DNA from 3 places in the Kitasatospora sp. NRRL B-11411 genome. Region 3 is predicted to be linked to each of the others. Evidence: riboswitches for the same ligand, from Rfam matches in the RefSeq annotation. Region 3 holds a riboswitch; each other region holds the start of a gene.

Region 1 (4,437 bases), on a different contig from region 3:
ACTCGCCGGACAGGGTCTCGCGCTTGAACAGGTTGGAGACCTGCGGCTCGATGCACTCGTAGACGCCGGCGATGGACGCGATGGTCGCGGTCGGGGCGATCGCGAGCAGCAGCGAGTTGCGCAGGCCGACCTCGGCGATCCGGGCGCGCAGGGCGTCCCAGCGCTCGGCCCACTGCGGGTTCGCGGACTCGAAGTGGTCGATGTGCAGCTGGCCGCGGGCGGCCCGGGTCTCGCCGTACGCCTCGTGCCGGCCGAACTGCTCGGCCAGGTCGGCGGAGCGCTCGTACGCGGTGAGCATGATGCGCTCGGCGATCAGGGTGGAGAGGGCGACCGCCTCGGCGGAGTCGAAGTCGATCCGCAGCTGGAAGAAGACGTCCTGCAGGCCCATCACGCCCAGGCCGACCGGGCGCCAGCGGGAGTTGGACGTCCCGGCCTCGGTGGTCGGGTAGAAGTTGATGTCGATCACGCGGTCGAGGAAGGTCACCGCGGTGCGGACGGTGGCGTCCAGGCGGTCCCAGTCCATCGCGTTCAGCAGGTCGGTGGCGGTGGCGCCGGGGGCGACGTGCGCGCCCAGGTTGACCGAGCCGAGGTTGCAGACCGCGGTCTCCGAGTCGTCGGTGACCTCCAGGATCTCGGTGCACAGGTTCGAGGAGTGCACCGTGCGGCCCGGCAGCGCGGTCTGGTTGGCGGCCCGGTTGGAGGCGTCCTTGAAGGTCATCCAGCCGTTGCCGGTCTGCGCCAGGGTGCGCATCATCCGGGCGTACAGGGTCTGCGCGGGGATGGTGCGCACGGCCTTGCCCGCCAGCTCGGCCTTCACGTACGCCTCGTCGAACTCGGCGCCCCACAGGTCGACCAGCTCCGGCACGTCCGCCGGGGAGAACAGCGACCAGTCGGCGTTGGCGTTGACCCGGCGCATGAACTCGTCCGGGATCCAGTGCGCCAGGTTCAGGTTGTGGGTCCGGCGGGCCTCCTCGCCGGTGTTGTCGCGGAGCTCCAGGAACTCCTCGATGTCGGCGTGCCAGGTCTCCAGGTACACGCAGGCCGCGCCCTTGCGCCGGCCGCCCTGGTTGACCGCCGCCACGGAGGAGTCCAGGGTGCGCAGGAACGGCACGATGCCGTTCGACTGGCCGTTGGTGCCGCGGATCAGCGAGCCGCGGGAGCGGATCCGCGAGTAGGACAGGCCGATGCCGCCGGCGTGCTTGGACAGCCGGGCGATCTGCGCGTACCGGTTGTAGATCGAGTCCAGGTTGTCCAGCGGCGAGTCCAGCAGGTAGCAGGAGGACATCTGCGGGTGCCGGGTGCCGGAGTTGAACAGCGTCGGCGAGCTGGTCAGGTACTCCAGCCGGCTCATCAGGGTGTACAGCTCGGCGACCTCGCGCACCGACTCCTCGGTCGTCCCGACCGCCAGGCCCGCCGCCACGCGGAGCAGGAAGTGCTGCGGGGTCTCGACGACCTTGCGGGTGATCGGGTGGCGCAGCAGGTAGCGGGACTGCACGGTGCGCAGGCCGAAGTACTCGAAGCGGTCGTCGCCCGCCTCGTCCACCAGCGAGTCGAACAGGTCGGCGTGCTGCGCGACGAACGCGGCCGTGGCGTCGCCGATCAGGCCCTCGGCGTGGCCCACGGCCACCGAGGAGGAGAACGAGGTGACCTGCTGGGTCGCGGCCTCGTCGCGGATCTCCAGCGCCAGCAGGCGGGCGGCCAGCTTCGAGTACTGCGGGTCCTCGGCGATCATCGACGCGGCGGCCTCCACGGCCAGCCCGCGCAGCTCGGCGAAGTCCGAACCGGCGTGGCGGCCGCGCAGCGCGGCGGCGGCGACGTGGCCGGGGTCCACCTGGGGGAGGTCGGTGCTGCGGTCGGTGAGCAGCCGGAGCAGCGCCGCACCGGGATCGGTGAAGGCGTCGGCGGATCCCTGGGACGGCAGGGTGACTGAGGCGGCGACGGTCAAGGCGCACTCTCTCCTGTGGCGGCGGCGGACGTGGCTCGGGTGTCCGGGACCGCACGCGGCCAGGGGAGGGCAGCACGAAGGAACGAGAACGCGTTCCGGCGCGCCGAAGACCACCCCCGGTCCGCCCGCGAGACCGGACGGCAAAGCTGTGCTGCATGGCGTCTGCGGGGATGCCGTGTCGCACACCGTCGGCAGGTCCTCGGACTGCGCGGGCGTCGCTGCAGCCCGCTCACCGTTGCGGGGCAGTCCCGGACTTCCACCGGGTTCCCCTGCGTCGACAGCGAGAGTGAGCATACATGTTGTGGTGGCTGGATCTGGAAGCACCAGATGTAGTAGCGCGTGTCGCGTCGGCGGCGCCGCGCGTAGACAACGAAACTGCCCGGGAACCGCCTCAGAACCGCATCGTGTAGACCCACAGGTCCATTCCGGGCGCCGCCGACCAGTCCCGCCCGGGGGTGCGGACGAAGCCCAGCGCGTCGTAGATCCGGTGCGCGGCGGTCATCGACGGCCGGGTGGAGAACGCCATCCCGGCCAGTCCGAGTTCCCGGCTGCGCCCGATCGCCGCCGCCACCAGCGCCCGGCCGACGCCGCGGCCGCGGGCCGCCGCGCCGACCGAGAGCATCCGGATCTCGCCCTCGCCGGGCCCGGCGACGTCCGCCCACGCGGTGCCGCCGGGCGCGAAGGTCACGCAGCCGAGCACGGCTCCCGCGTCGTCGACGGCGACCAGGAGCTCGGCCTCCCGGTCGCGGCGGGCGGTGTCGCGCAGGAGGTCGACGTACGGGGAGTCGGGGCGGGTGTGGCCGTCGCCGACGAAGGCCTCGACGCTGACCTCCCCGGCTCCGGCGAGGTCGCGCTCCAGGGCGCGGCGGACGGTCGGGGAGTGCATCCGGACAGTGTGCCGGACGGCCTCCGGCGGGGATCGGCCAGGTCCGGGTCGAAGGGGTAGCCGGTCGGCCGGTGCACGGCGTCGCGGCCGGTCCGGCCGTTGCGGTCCAGGTCGCGGCCGACCAGGACGCCGAGGAGTCCGAAACTGCCGATGAGGCCCAGCAGGGCGAGCGCGGTGGTCATGCCTCCACTGTCCCGGCGGGCCGGGGCCGCCACGAGTGGCAGGAACGCACCATTGCCACGGAATCCTGCCACTGCCATCCTGGCCCGATGCGGATGCTGAACAACGTCGCCGTCGTCGTGCTGGAAGAGATCCACCCCTTCGAACTCGGGGTGGCCTGCGAGGTGTTCGGCCTGGACCGGAGCGAGTCCGGCCTGCCGGTCTACGACTTCGCCCTGGTCGGCGACCGCCCCGGCCCGATGCGCACCCACGCCGGCTTCACCGTCGACGTCCCGCACGGCCCCGAACGGATCGCCGAGGCCGACCTGGTGATCGCCACCGCCACCGGCATCCGCACCCACTACCCCGAGGCGCTCTGCGCGGCGCTGCGGGCCGCCCACGACCGCGGCGCCCACCTGCTGTCGATCTGCTCCGGCAGCTTCCTGCTCGGCGCGGCCGGCCTGCTCGACGGCCGCCGCTGCACCACCCACTGGCGCTACGCCGACCTGATGGCCGAGCGCTTCCCGCTGACCACCGTCGAACCCGGCGTGCTGTACGTCGACGACCACCCGGTGATCACCTCGGCCGGCACCGCCGCCGGCATCGACGCCTGCCTGCACCTGGTCCGCAAGGTGCAGGGCGCCGAGGTGGCCCGGGAGATCGCCCGCCGGATGGTGGTCGCCCCGCACCGGGACGGCGGGCAGGCCCAGTTCATCAACCGCCCGGTGCCCGAGGGCGGCGGCGAGTCGCTGGCCGGGGTGCTGGAGTGGATGCGCCGCCACCTCGACCGGGAGACCGGCGTCGACCAGCTCGCCCGGCTCGCCCACATGTCGCCGCGGACCTTCGCCCGCCGCTTCCGCGAGGAGACCGGCACCACCCCGCACCGCTGGCTCACCGGCCAGCGGGTGCTGTTCGCGCAGCGCCTGCTGGAGTCCACCGGGGAGGGCGTGGACGCGATCGCCGCCCGCTGCGGCTTCGGCAACGCCGCCACCCTGCGGCACCACTTCGGCCGCCGGCTCGGCACCACCCCGCAGGCCTACCGGCGGGCCTTCGGCGGCCCGCGCCGGGTCACCGGGCCGCAGCACCAGGACGCCTGAGCGCGGGGCGCCGCGACAGCCCGCGGGGCGGGCCGGGGCGGGACGCTGCGGCAGCCCGCAGGGCGGTGGCGGCGGCGGGCCGGGGCGGAGCGAGGCGGTGGCGGGCCGGGCTCAGGCCGACAGGTGCTCGGTCCGGTTCCACCCGGCCGGGCGCAGCCGCCCCTCGCGGGCCCGCCACAGGCTGGTCGAGCAGTTCGCCACCGGCGGCAGCGCCAGCAGCTCCTCCTCGGCCGGCCGCTCCAGCACGTGCCGCAGCATCAGCACCGTGCAGTCGTGCGCCACCACCAGCACCGGCCGGCCCGCCTCCTCCTCGCCCAGGTCGCGCAGCAGGTCGCGCACCCGCAGCGCCA
Region 2 (4,437 bases), on a different contig from region 3:
CTGCACTACGGCAGCTGACGAGATGTCAGGGGACCGCCGCAGCGCAGGTTCCAGCGCCCGGCGCGCCCGCTGAGCGAGGTGACGGTGAGCGGGGCGACGTCCAGCCGCCAGAACGCGGTGGCCGGCTCGGACGGCGCCTCCGCCAAGGCGTGCTGCAGGGCGCGCACCCGGGCGCTGCATGCGCCAACCTGGCGCCGGTTCGCGAGCGGGGACTCGGACTCCCGCTCGGGGAGCACGACCAGCACCTCCTCGCCGACCCGGATCCGCCGCGCCCCGCCCCGTCCGGCGATCGGCCGCCCCCTCGATCGCTCCGGCCGGTCCGGGCGGGCAGGCGGTGTGCCCGCCCGCCCGGACCGGTACCTCGTCAGTCGATCCGCCGGTTCTGCAGTTCCGCGCGCAGGGTGCGGGCGGCCGTGACCAGGCTGTCGATCGAAGCCCGGGTCTCGGGCCAGCCGCGGGTCTTCAGGCCGCAGTCCGGGTTGACCCACAGGCGCTCGGCGGGGATCGCCGCCAGTCCGGCCCGCAGCAGGCGCAGCGCCTCCTCGGGGGAGGGCACGCGCGGGGAGTGGATGTCCCACACGCCCGGGCCGACCTCGGCGAGGTAGCCCGCCTCGGCGAGCTCGCGGGCCACCTGCATGTGCGAGCGGGCGGCCTCCAGCGAGATCACGTCCGCGTCCAACTCCTCGATGGCACGCAGGATGTCGCCGAACTCGGCGTAGCACATGTGGGTGTGCACCTGGGTGTCGGCGCGCACCCCGCAGGTGGCGAGCCGGAATGCGTCGGTAGCCCAGTCCAGGTAGGCGGGCCACCCGGCGCAGCGGCAGGGTCTCGCGCAGCGCGGGCTCGTCGACCTGGATGACGGCGGCGCCGGCGGCCTCCAGGTCGGTGACCTCGTCGCGCAGGGCGAGGGCGACCTGCCGGGCGGTGTCGGCGAGCGGCTGGTCGTCGCGGACGAACGACCAGGCCAGCATGGTGACGGGACCGGTCAGCATGCCCTTGACCGGGCGGTCGGTGAGGCCTTGCGCGTAGCGGTACCAGTCGACGGTCATCGGCTGCGGACGGGAGATGTCGCCCGCCAGCACCGGCGGCCGCACGTAGCGGGTACCGTAGGACTGCACCCAGCCGTGCCGGGTGGCGAGGTAGCCGGTGAGCTGTTCGGCGAAGTACTGCACCATGTCGTTGCGTTCGGGTTCGCCGTGCACCAGCACGTCCAGCCCGGCCCGCTCCTGGTAGGCGATCACCTCGCGGACCTCGGCCTCCATCCGCTTGCGGTAGTCGGCCGCGTCGATCCGCCTGGCGTTCAACTCGGCGCGGGCGGTGCGTAGTTCGGTGGTCTGCGGGAAGGAGCCGATGGTGGTGGTGGGCAGCGGCGGCAGCTGGAGCCGGGCGCGCTGGGCTTCGGCGCGGACGGCGTAGGGGGCATCGCGGCGAAGGTCGGCCTCGGTGACGGCCGCGGCGCGGGCCCGGACGGCCGGGTCGCGGGTGATCGGGGAGGCGGTACGGGAGGCCAGGTCGGCGCGGTTGGCGGCGAGTTGGGCGGTGACGGCGCCGGTGCCGTCGCGCAGGGCGCGGGCCAGCAGCGCCACTTCGGCGGCCTTCTGCCGGGCGAAGGCCAGCCAGCGACCGATTTGCGGGTCCAACTCCCTTTCGGCGGCCGTGTCGAGCGGGACGTGCAGCAGCGAGCAGGAGGGGGCGACGTCCACCGTGTCGGCCAAGCCCAGCAGGGTGCCCAGGGTGGCGAGCGACTTCTCCAGGTCGTTGATCCACACGTTGCGGCCGTCGACCACGCCCGCGACCAGCCGCTTGCCGGGCAGGCCGCCGACGGCCGCCAGGTCGGTCAGGTTGCCCGCCGCCGGTCCGGTGAAGTCCAGCGCCAGGCCCTCGACCGGGGCCTTGGCCAGGGTGATCAACGCCTCGCCGAGCCGGTCGAAGTACGAGGCCACCAGCAGCTTCGGGCGGTCGGTCAGCGCACCGAGGTCCCGGTAGGTGCGGGCGGCGGCGTTCAGTTCGGCCGGGCTGCGGTCCTGCACCAGCGCGGGTTCGTCGAGCTGCACCCACTCGGCGCCCGCCGCCCGCAGGTCGGCCAGCAGCTCCGCGTACACCGGCAGCAGCCGGTCCAGCAGGGCCAGCGGCTCGAAGCCGGACGGTGCGTCGGGTGCGGGCTTGGCAAGCAGCAGGTAGGTGACCGGGCCGAGCAGCACCGGGCGCGCCCGGTAGCCCTGGCCGAGCGCCTCGCGCAGCTCGCCGACCTGCTTGGCAGAGTCGGCGGCGAAGACCGTGTCCGGCCCCAATTCGGGCACCAGGTAGTGGTAGTTGGTGTCGAACCACTTGGTCATCTCCAGCGGCGGCGCCTGCTGGGTGCCGCGCGCCATCGCGAAGTAGCCGGCCAGCGGGTCGGCCGCGTACACGTCCCGGTGCCGGGGCGGGACGGCGCCGACGGCGACGGTGGTGTCCAGCACGTGGTCGTACAACGAGAAGTCACCGGTGGGGACTTCGGTGATCCCGGCCCCGGCCAGCTGCCGCCAGTTGGCGCAGCGCAGTTCGGCGGCGGTGGAGCGCAGCGCGTCGGCGGTGACGGTGCCCTTCCAGTAGCCCTCGATCGCCTTCTTCAGTTCCCGGTTCCCGCCCTGGCGGGGGTATCCGTGGACGGTCGCCGCGGCGACGGACGTCGTAGTCAAGGGGACTCTCCTCGCGAGCCTTGATCCTGGAACCGGTGCACAGGAGGGCGCGCGGGGGTGGCGAGACCGGGCGGAGGCCGGTGCGGCCCGCCTGGTGTCCGTGCCGACCCGCCCTCGAGGTCACCGGCTACCGGACGCGAACGGGTCGCACCCGGGCAACGGGCAGGTCTTCGGACTCGCGGGCACACCCGGGGAGTTGACGCCTCCCGGGCACCTACTGGCCGTCGCTTCCCAAGCCCTCCCGGGCCCAGTGCGTATGACGGCGGTCGTTCCCGCTCACCGCTGCGGGGCAGTCCCGGACTGGCCAGTCAAGGCGTCACCGGGTTCCCTCTTACGACGCCCCGCCTGGCGGACGGGGCGAACCAGTCGCGTCGCCAGTCTAGAACGGGCCGGGCGGGAGCCGGTCAGCCGTCGGTGCGGCGCAACAGGTAGCTGTCCATGATCCAGCCCTTGCGCTCGCGCGCCTCCTCCCGCAACTCGACGATCCGGTCGGCGAGTTCGGCCAGCGGACCGGCGACCAGGATCTCGTCCCCGGTGCCCAGGTAGGCGCCGTAGTGGATGTGCACGCCCGCGGGGTCGATCTCCGCGAACGCGGCCTGCCCGTCCAGCATCACCACCGCGTCCTCCGCGCCGGGCCCGAAACCCTCGGCCGCCAGCCGCCGCCCGGTGGTGATCCGCACCGGCCGCGCGGTGCGGGTCAGCGTGGTGCGGTGCCGGGCCGCCAGCACGGAGACGCTGCTGATGCCGGGGACGACCGTGTACGCGAACTCCGTCCGGCCGCGCGCCAGGATCCGGTCCAGCACGGCACTCACGCTGTCGTACAGCGCCGGGTCGCCCCACACCAGCAGCGCGCCCGTCCCGCCGTCCGGCACCTCCTCGGCCACCGCCCGCTCCACCAGGTCCGCCCGCCGCTCCCGCCACTCCTCCACCGCCTGGGCGTACGCCGCCGCGGTGCGGTCCCGGGCCGGGTCGACCAGCTCGACCACCCGGTGTCCGGGGCGGCCGTGCTCGGCGATCATGTCCCGCCGCAGCCGCATCAGGTCCTGCCGCTCGGCGGGCTTGTCCAGCAGCAGGAACACGTCGGTGCGGCCGAACGCCTTGACCGCCTCCAGGGTGAGGTGGTCGGGGTCGCCCGCGCCGATGCCGATGACGAGAAGAGTGCGCATACCCGCGATTCTGCCTTCCGCCGCCGCCCGCCCCCGCACCGCGCCCGCCGCAGGGTGGATCAGGGCGCGGAGATGCCAGGCCGGGCGCCCGCGCCGAACGCCCAGCCCTCCACCTCGCCCGGCGCCGGCCCGCCCGTCCCGGCCGCCTGCAGGTCTTCAACGCCGAACGCGGCAGCCGACCGGCCTTCGAACGCGGCACCGGCTTCCTGCTGGCCCGCCTGAGCTCCCTCACCGCCCGCTCCTGGACGACCTTCCTCGGCGAGCACCGGCTGACCCAGGGTCAGTACGCCGTCCTGGTCGCCCTGGACCGGCACGGCGACACGGTCCAGCGGCGCTTGGCCGAACTCGTCGCCATGGACGCCCGCAACATCGTGGCCGTCCTCGACCAGCTGGTGGACCGGCAGCTGGTGGAACGCCGCCCCGACACCGACGCCGGCTCCGATACCGGCTCCAGGTAGGGCGGCGGCCGAGGGCGCCGCCGGAGCCGGGGTCAGTGCTTGAGCGAGTCCGCGCCGCGGTAGCCGGACGGGACGCCCTCGATGAGGACGATGTCGGCGACCATGTGCCGGGTGCGCAGCGGCAGGATCTCCCGG
Region 3 (4,437 bases):
GTCGCCGCTGGCCACCGTCGGCGTGCTGGTGCCGATCGGGGTGGGCCTGTTCCTCGGCGAACGGCCGGGCGCCGTCCAGGGGTCGGGGATCGCGGTGGCGGTCGCCGGGGTCGCGCTGGCGGGCGGTCCGCAGCGCGGCGGGCCCGCGGTGGGGCGGCGGGTGCTGGTGCTGACGCTGGGCGCCGCGTTCGCCTTCGGCGCGGTGCTGGCGCTGGTCGCGCACGCGGGGGCGGGCGGCGCGCTGCTGCTGACGCTGTGCGTGCAGCGGCTGACCAACGCGGTGGTCGGCGCCGGGATGCTGGCCGCACAGGCCCGCCGGCAGTCGCTCGAACTGCGGGCGGGCCTGCGCGAGTTGCCCGCGCTGACCGCCGTCGGGGTCGCCGACGTGGCCGCGAACGGCCTGTACGCGGCCGCCTCCCACCTGGGATCGGTGGCGGTGGCGGCCGTACTGGCCTCGCTCTACCCGGTGGTCACCGCGCTGATGGCGCGCGGCCTGCTGAAGGAGCGGCTGCTGCGGGTGCAGGTGCTCGGCGCGGGCCTCGCGGTGGCCGGGACGCTGATCCTGGCCACCGGTTGACGCACCGTCAGGACGCCCGCGCGAACGTCCGGGAGCGCTTGGCGATCCGCCAGTAGCCGATCGCGGCGGCCCAGACCACCACGAACAGGCCGACGATCACGAAGCCGACGTTGTCCAGGCTGAGGCCGGCGATCCAGCCGGTGACCGGGTCGGCCAGGTCGAACTTGTCGTGCAGCACGGCGACCAGTTCGATGGTGCCGATCACGAAGGCCACCGCGATCGACAGCCCCGTGATGGTCAGGTTGTAGTACACCTTGCGGACCGGGTTGGAGAACGCCCACTGGTAGGCGAAGTTCATGAACGTGCCGTCCAGCGTGTCGAACAGGCTCATCCCGGCGGCGAACAGCAGCGGCAGGCAGACCACCGCGTACCAGGGCAGCCCGGAGGCCGCGCCGGAGCCCGCCATCACCATCAGGGTGACCTCGGTGGCGGTGTCGAAGCCCAGGCCGAGCACCATGCCGACCGGGAACATCTGGCCGGGGCGGCTGATCGAGCGGGTGGCCCGGTTCAGCAGCCGGGCCAGGAAGCCCCGGGCCGCCAGGTGCTTCTCCAGCTCGGCCTCGTCGTACTGGCCCTCCCGCATCGCCCGGAACACCCGCCAGATGCCCAGCAGGGCGACCAGGTTGAGCGCCGCGATCAGGTAGAGGAAGGCGCCGGACGCGGTGGTGCCGACGGTGCCCAGCACCCGGTGGGTGGTGGAGTCCTCGTCCATCAGGGTGCCCGCCAGCGCCGCGCCGCCGGCCACCAGGGCGGCCATCAGCACCACCATCGAGGAGTGGCCGAGGGCGAACCAGAACCCCACCGAGACCGGGCGGCGGCCGTCCGCCATCAGCTTGCGGGTGGTGTTGTCGATCACCGCGATGTGGTCGGCGTCGAAGGCGTGCCGCATGCCCAGGGTGTACGCGGTGAGGCCCAGGCCGACGCCGAACACCTGGGTGCCGACGGCGTAGTGGTGCGGCGCGACCAGGAACAGCAGCGTCCCGAACGCCACCGCGTGCATGGCCAGGATCACCGCCATCAACCCGGCCGTGCGCAGGGTGTCCTCGCGCCGCCAGCGGAAGGAGGGAAGGGGGGAGCCGGGACTGTTCCCGGGCAGGGTCGATTCGGGCGCGGTCATCCGCGTTCACGCTCCAGCACCTCGTGGATCACTTCGTGAGATGCCGTGGCCGGTCTCCTGGCTGACGGGGTGTTGCGCGCCGGCTCCCGGCCTTCCCGGCCGCGAGCGGCCAGTGGCACGGGGTGGGAGCCGACGACTCCCCGATCACAGTGGCGAGGGCCGCTCCGGACTCCTGCGACCGAACACTCTCGTGACGGTCGCAGTGCACCGGCTTCCCGAACACCACGGCCCGCCCACCGTAGGCCCGGAGCGGGTGCGGCGGCAAGGGCGCGTCCGGTCCGGTGGCGCAGATCACGCCTGGCCAGGGCCGCGCTGACGGGAGGTCAGGCCATCCAGAAGAAGACGCAGGTCATCCGCTTCTCCGCCAGCGTCGCCCCGTGGTACTCGGTCGCGGTGTGGATCAGGTTGGCGGTGTAGAGCAGCAGCCGGTTGTAGCGGTGCGGGACGGCCAGGTCCTCGGTGAAGGAGTCCGGCGGGACGAAGCGGGTGCCGAGGGCGTCCACCAGGTTGTTGTGCGGGGCGACCACGCTGTTGCCGCCGAGCCGGCCGCCGGGCAGGCTCTGCCGGTAGAAGCTGGTGCCGCAGCGCTTGGGGACGGCCGGGTTGAGGTAGAGCACGGCGGCGTAGCGGCACAGCGAGCGCGAGTCGGTGTGCGGGCGCGGCTCGCACTCCCCCGCGCCCACCACCTGCACGCAGTTGTGGTTGAAGGTGCCGCCCTCGGCCTCGCCCAGCGCCCAGATCCGCTCCGCGCCGGTGGCCTCCCGGACCAGCTTCTCGACCTGCGCCAGCTCCTCCGGCTCCAGCCCGGGCATCGCCCGCAGGCCCGGCCAGGACTCCGGCCGGTGCGGGTAGCCCTCGTCCCAGTCGGTGCGCGCCAGGTGCCGGGCGCGCACCGCGTCCGGGTCCGGGAGGACGTCGTCCAGCACCCAGTAGTCACGGCCCCGGGTGGGCTTGCGGTACGGCAGGACCGGGAGCGCCGGGGTGGGGCGCGGCCCCTGGAACGGGAGAGCGGGCATGGCCCCGACAATAGGAGCGCCGTTCCGGGGCCTCGCCCAAGACCAGGTCAACCTTGCGTCAAGGCTTGCCGTGGTGACGGGGCGTCAGGACTGCTGGCAGCGCGGGCACCAGAACAGGTTCCGGGCCGCCAACTCCTCGGTGCGGACCGGGGTTTCGCAGACCAGGCAGGGCTGGTCGTGCCGCCGGTAGACGTACACCTCGCCGCCGTGGTCGTCCACCCGCGGCGGGCGGCCCATCGCCTCCGGGGTGTGCTCGGGGCGGACGGTGTCGATCCGGCCGGCGGCCACGCCGTCGTGCATCAGGGCCACCAGGTCCGTCCAGATCGCGTCCCACTCGGCGCGGGACAGCTCGCGGCCGGGGCGGTGCGGGCTGATGCCGAGCCGGAACAGCACCTCGGCGCGGTACACGTTGCCGACGCCGGCCAGCACCTTCTGGTCCATCAGCAGCGCGGCGACCGTGCTGCCGCTGCGGGAGATCCGCTGCCAGGCCGCGTCGCCCGCCTCGCCGGGGCGCAGCGGGTCGGGGCCCAGCCGGCGGTGGACGGCCGCCTTCTCGGCGGGGGTGAGCAGCTCGCAGGCGGTCGGGCCGCGCAGGTCGGCGTAGCCGCTGTCGTTCACCATCCGCAGCCGGACCTGGCCGACCGGCGCCGGGGCCTCGCCCGCACCGAAGTCGTACTTCCCGTACAGCCCCAGGTGCACGTGCAGCCAGTGCTCGCCGAAGCCCAGGAACAGGTGCTTGCCGTGCGCCTCCGCCTCGTCCAGCACCCGCCCGTCGATCAGCGCGGCCCCCTCCACGAAGCGCCCCTGCGGGCTGGACACCCGCACCGGGCGCCCTCCGAACAGCTCGTCGTTCTCCCTGGCCAGGCGGTGGATCACATGCCCCTCGGGCACCGGCGGTCAACTCCTCGGTCGTGGTGGTGGCGAGGAGTCCATTCTCCCAGGCCGCTCGGACAGCCCGGGCCGCTCGGGCGATCCGGGCCGCTCGGACAGCCCGGGCCGCTCGGACGATCCGGGCCGCCGCCTCAGAGGGCGGTGGCGGCTTCGCACAGGGCGGTCAGCTCGGCCAGCGCCAGGGCGGTGAAGTCCTGGCCGGGGCGGGCGGTCCAGGTGGCGAGGGCGGTGCGCAGGGCGAGCAGGGCGAGCTCGGCGGTGAGGCCGGCGGCCGGGTCGGGGGTGCCGCGCTCGCGCAGGGCGGCGGTGAGGGCGGTGGCGAGGGCCTCGCGCTTGAGCAGCTCGCGCTCGGTCAGCTCCGGGTTGGCGGCGACCACCTGCTGGCGCTCGCGGACGGCCCCGTGGCGCTCGGCGGTGAAGGCGCGCTCCCCGGCGGCGGCCAGCGCGGCCTCGACGGCCTGCCGCGGGCCCGCCCCGGGCGGGGTGGCGGCGACCGCGTCGGTGAGCAGGCGGACCAGGGCGTCGCCGCCGGAGAGCACCTCGCGCTTGTCGGCGAAGTGCCGGAAGAAGGTGCTCTTGGCCAGGCCGGCGCGCTCGGCGATCTCGGCGACGGTGGTGCGGTCGTAGCCCTGCTGGACGAAGAGTTCGAGCGCCGCGCGCTCCAGCCGTTCGCGCGCGTTCGGGTCCCATCTGGCCATGCCCGGATTCTACGTGACGGGACTTGGTCGCATCATCGGGCTCTGCGGGCTATGGTGATGGGACAAGGTCTCATCACTTCGGATCTCCGGAGGTCCACCCATGCACGTCTTCGTCACCGGAGCCAGCGGCCACCTCGG

What was found. Region 3 has a riboswitch for cobalamin ahead of IH44_RS0110355 (HoxN/HupN/NixA family nickel/cobalt transporter). Riboswitches for the same ligand answer to the same signal wherever they lie in the genome.
Region 1: it holds a riboswitch for cobalamin, as region 3 does, so the genes downstream of both, IH44_RS0103135 (ribonucleoside-diphosphate reductase subunit alpha) here and IH44_RS0110355 (HoxN/HupN/NixA family nickel/cobalt transporter) in region 3, are expected to answer to the same signal.
Region 2: it holds a riboswitch for cobalamin, as region 3 does, so the genes downstream of both, metE (5-methyltetrahydropteroyltriglutamate--homocysteine S-methyltransferase) here and IH44_RS0110355 (HoxN/HupN/NixA family nickel/cobalt transporter) in region 3, are expected to answer to the same signal.

What each region holds. Positions count from the first base shown of each region.
Region 1 is NZ_JOGH01000003.1:158,343-162,779, reverse strand. Features, by position in the region: gene IH44_RS0103135 (ribonucleoside-diphosphate reductase subunit alpha) at 1-1,945, opposite strand, end outside; cobalamin riboswitch at 2,118-2,256, opposite strand; gene IH44_RS0103130 (GNAT family N-acetyltransferase) at 2,337-2,831, opposite strand; gene IH44_RS0103125 (helix-turn-helix domain-containing protein) at 3,107-4,087, shown strand; gene IH44_RS0103120 (histidine phosphatase family protein) at 4,199-4,437, opposite strand, start outside.
Region 2 is NZ_JOGH01000038.1:45,123-49,559, reverse strand. Features, by position in the region: gene IH44_RS0119100 (hypothetical protein) at 6-167, opposite strand; partial or broken gene metE (5-methyltetrahydropteroyltriglutamate--homocysteine S-methyltransferase) at 365-2,600, opposite strand; cobalamin riboswitch at 2,822-3,060, opposite strand; gene cobF (precorrin-6A synthase (deacetylating)) at 3,083-3,844, opposite strand; gene IH44_RS48165 (hypothetical protein) at 3,904-4,158, opposite strand; gene IH44_RS49730 (MarR family winged helix-turn-helix transcriptional regulator) at 4,051-4,302, shown strand; gene IH44_RS0119075 (DUF1330 domain-containing protein) at 4,335-4,437, opposite strand, start outside.
Region 3 is NZ_JOGH01000015.1:62,650-67,086, reverse strand. Features, by position in the region: gene IH44_RS0110360 (DMT family transporter) at 1-577, shown strand, start outside; gene IH44_RS0110355 (HoxN/HupN/NixA family nickel/cobalt transporter) at 585-1,694, opposite strand; cobalamin riboswitch at 1,724-1,936, opposite strand; gene IH44_RS0110350 (DUF6445 family protein) at 2,018-2,710, opposite strand; gene IH44_RS0110345 (Fpg/Nei family DNA glycosylase) at 2,795-3,601, opposite strand; gene IH44_RS0110340 (helix-turn-helix domain-containing protein) at 3,733-4,299, opposite strand; gene IH44_RS0110335 (SDR family oxidoreductase) at 4,400-4,437, shown strand, end outside.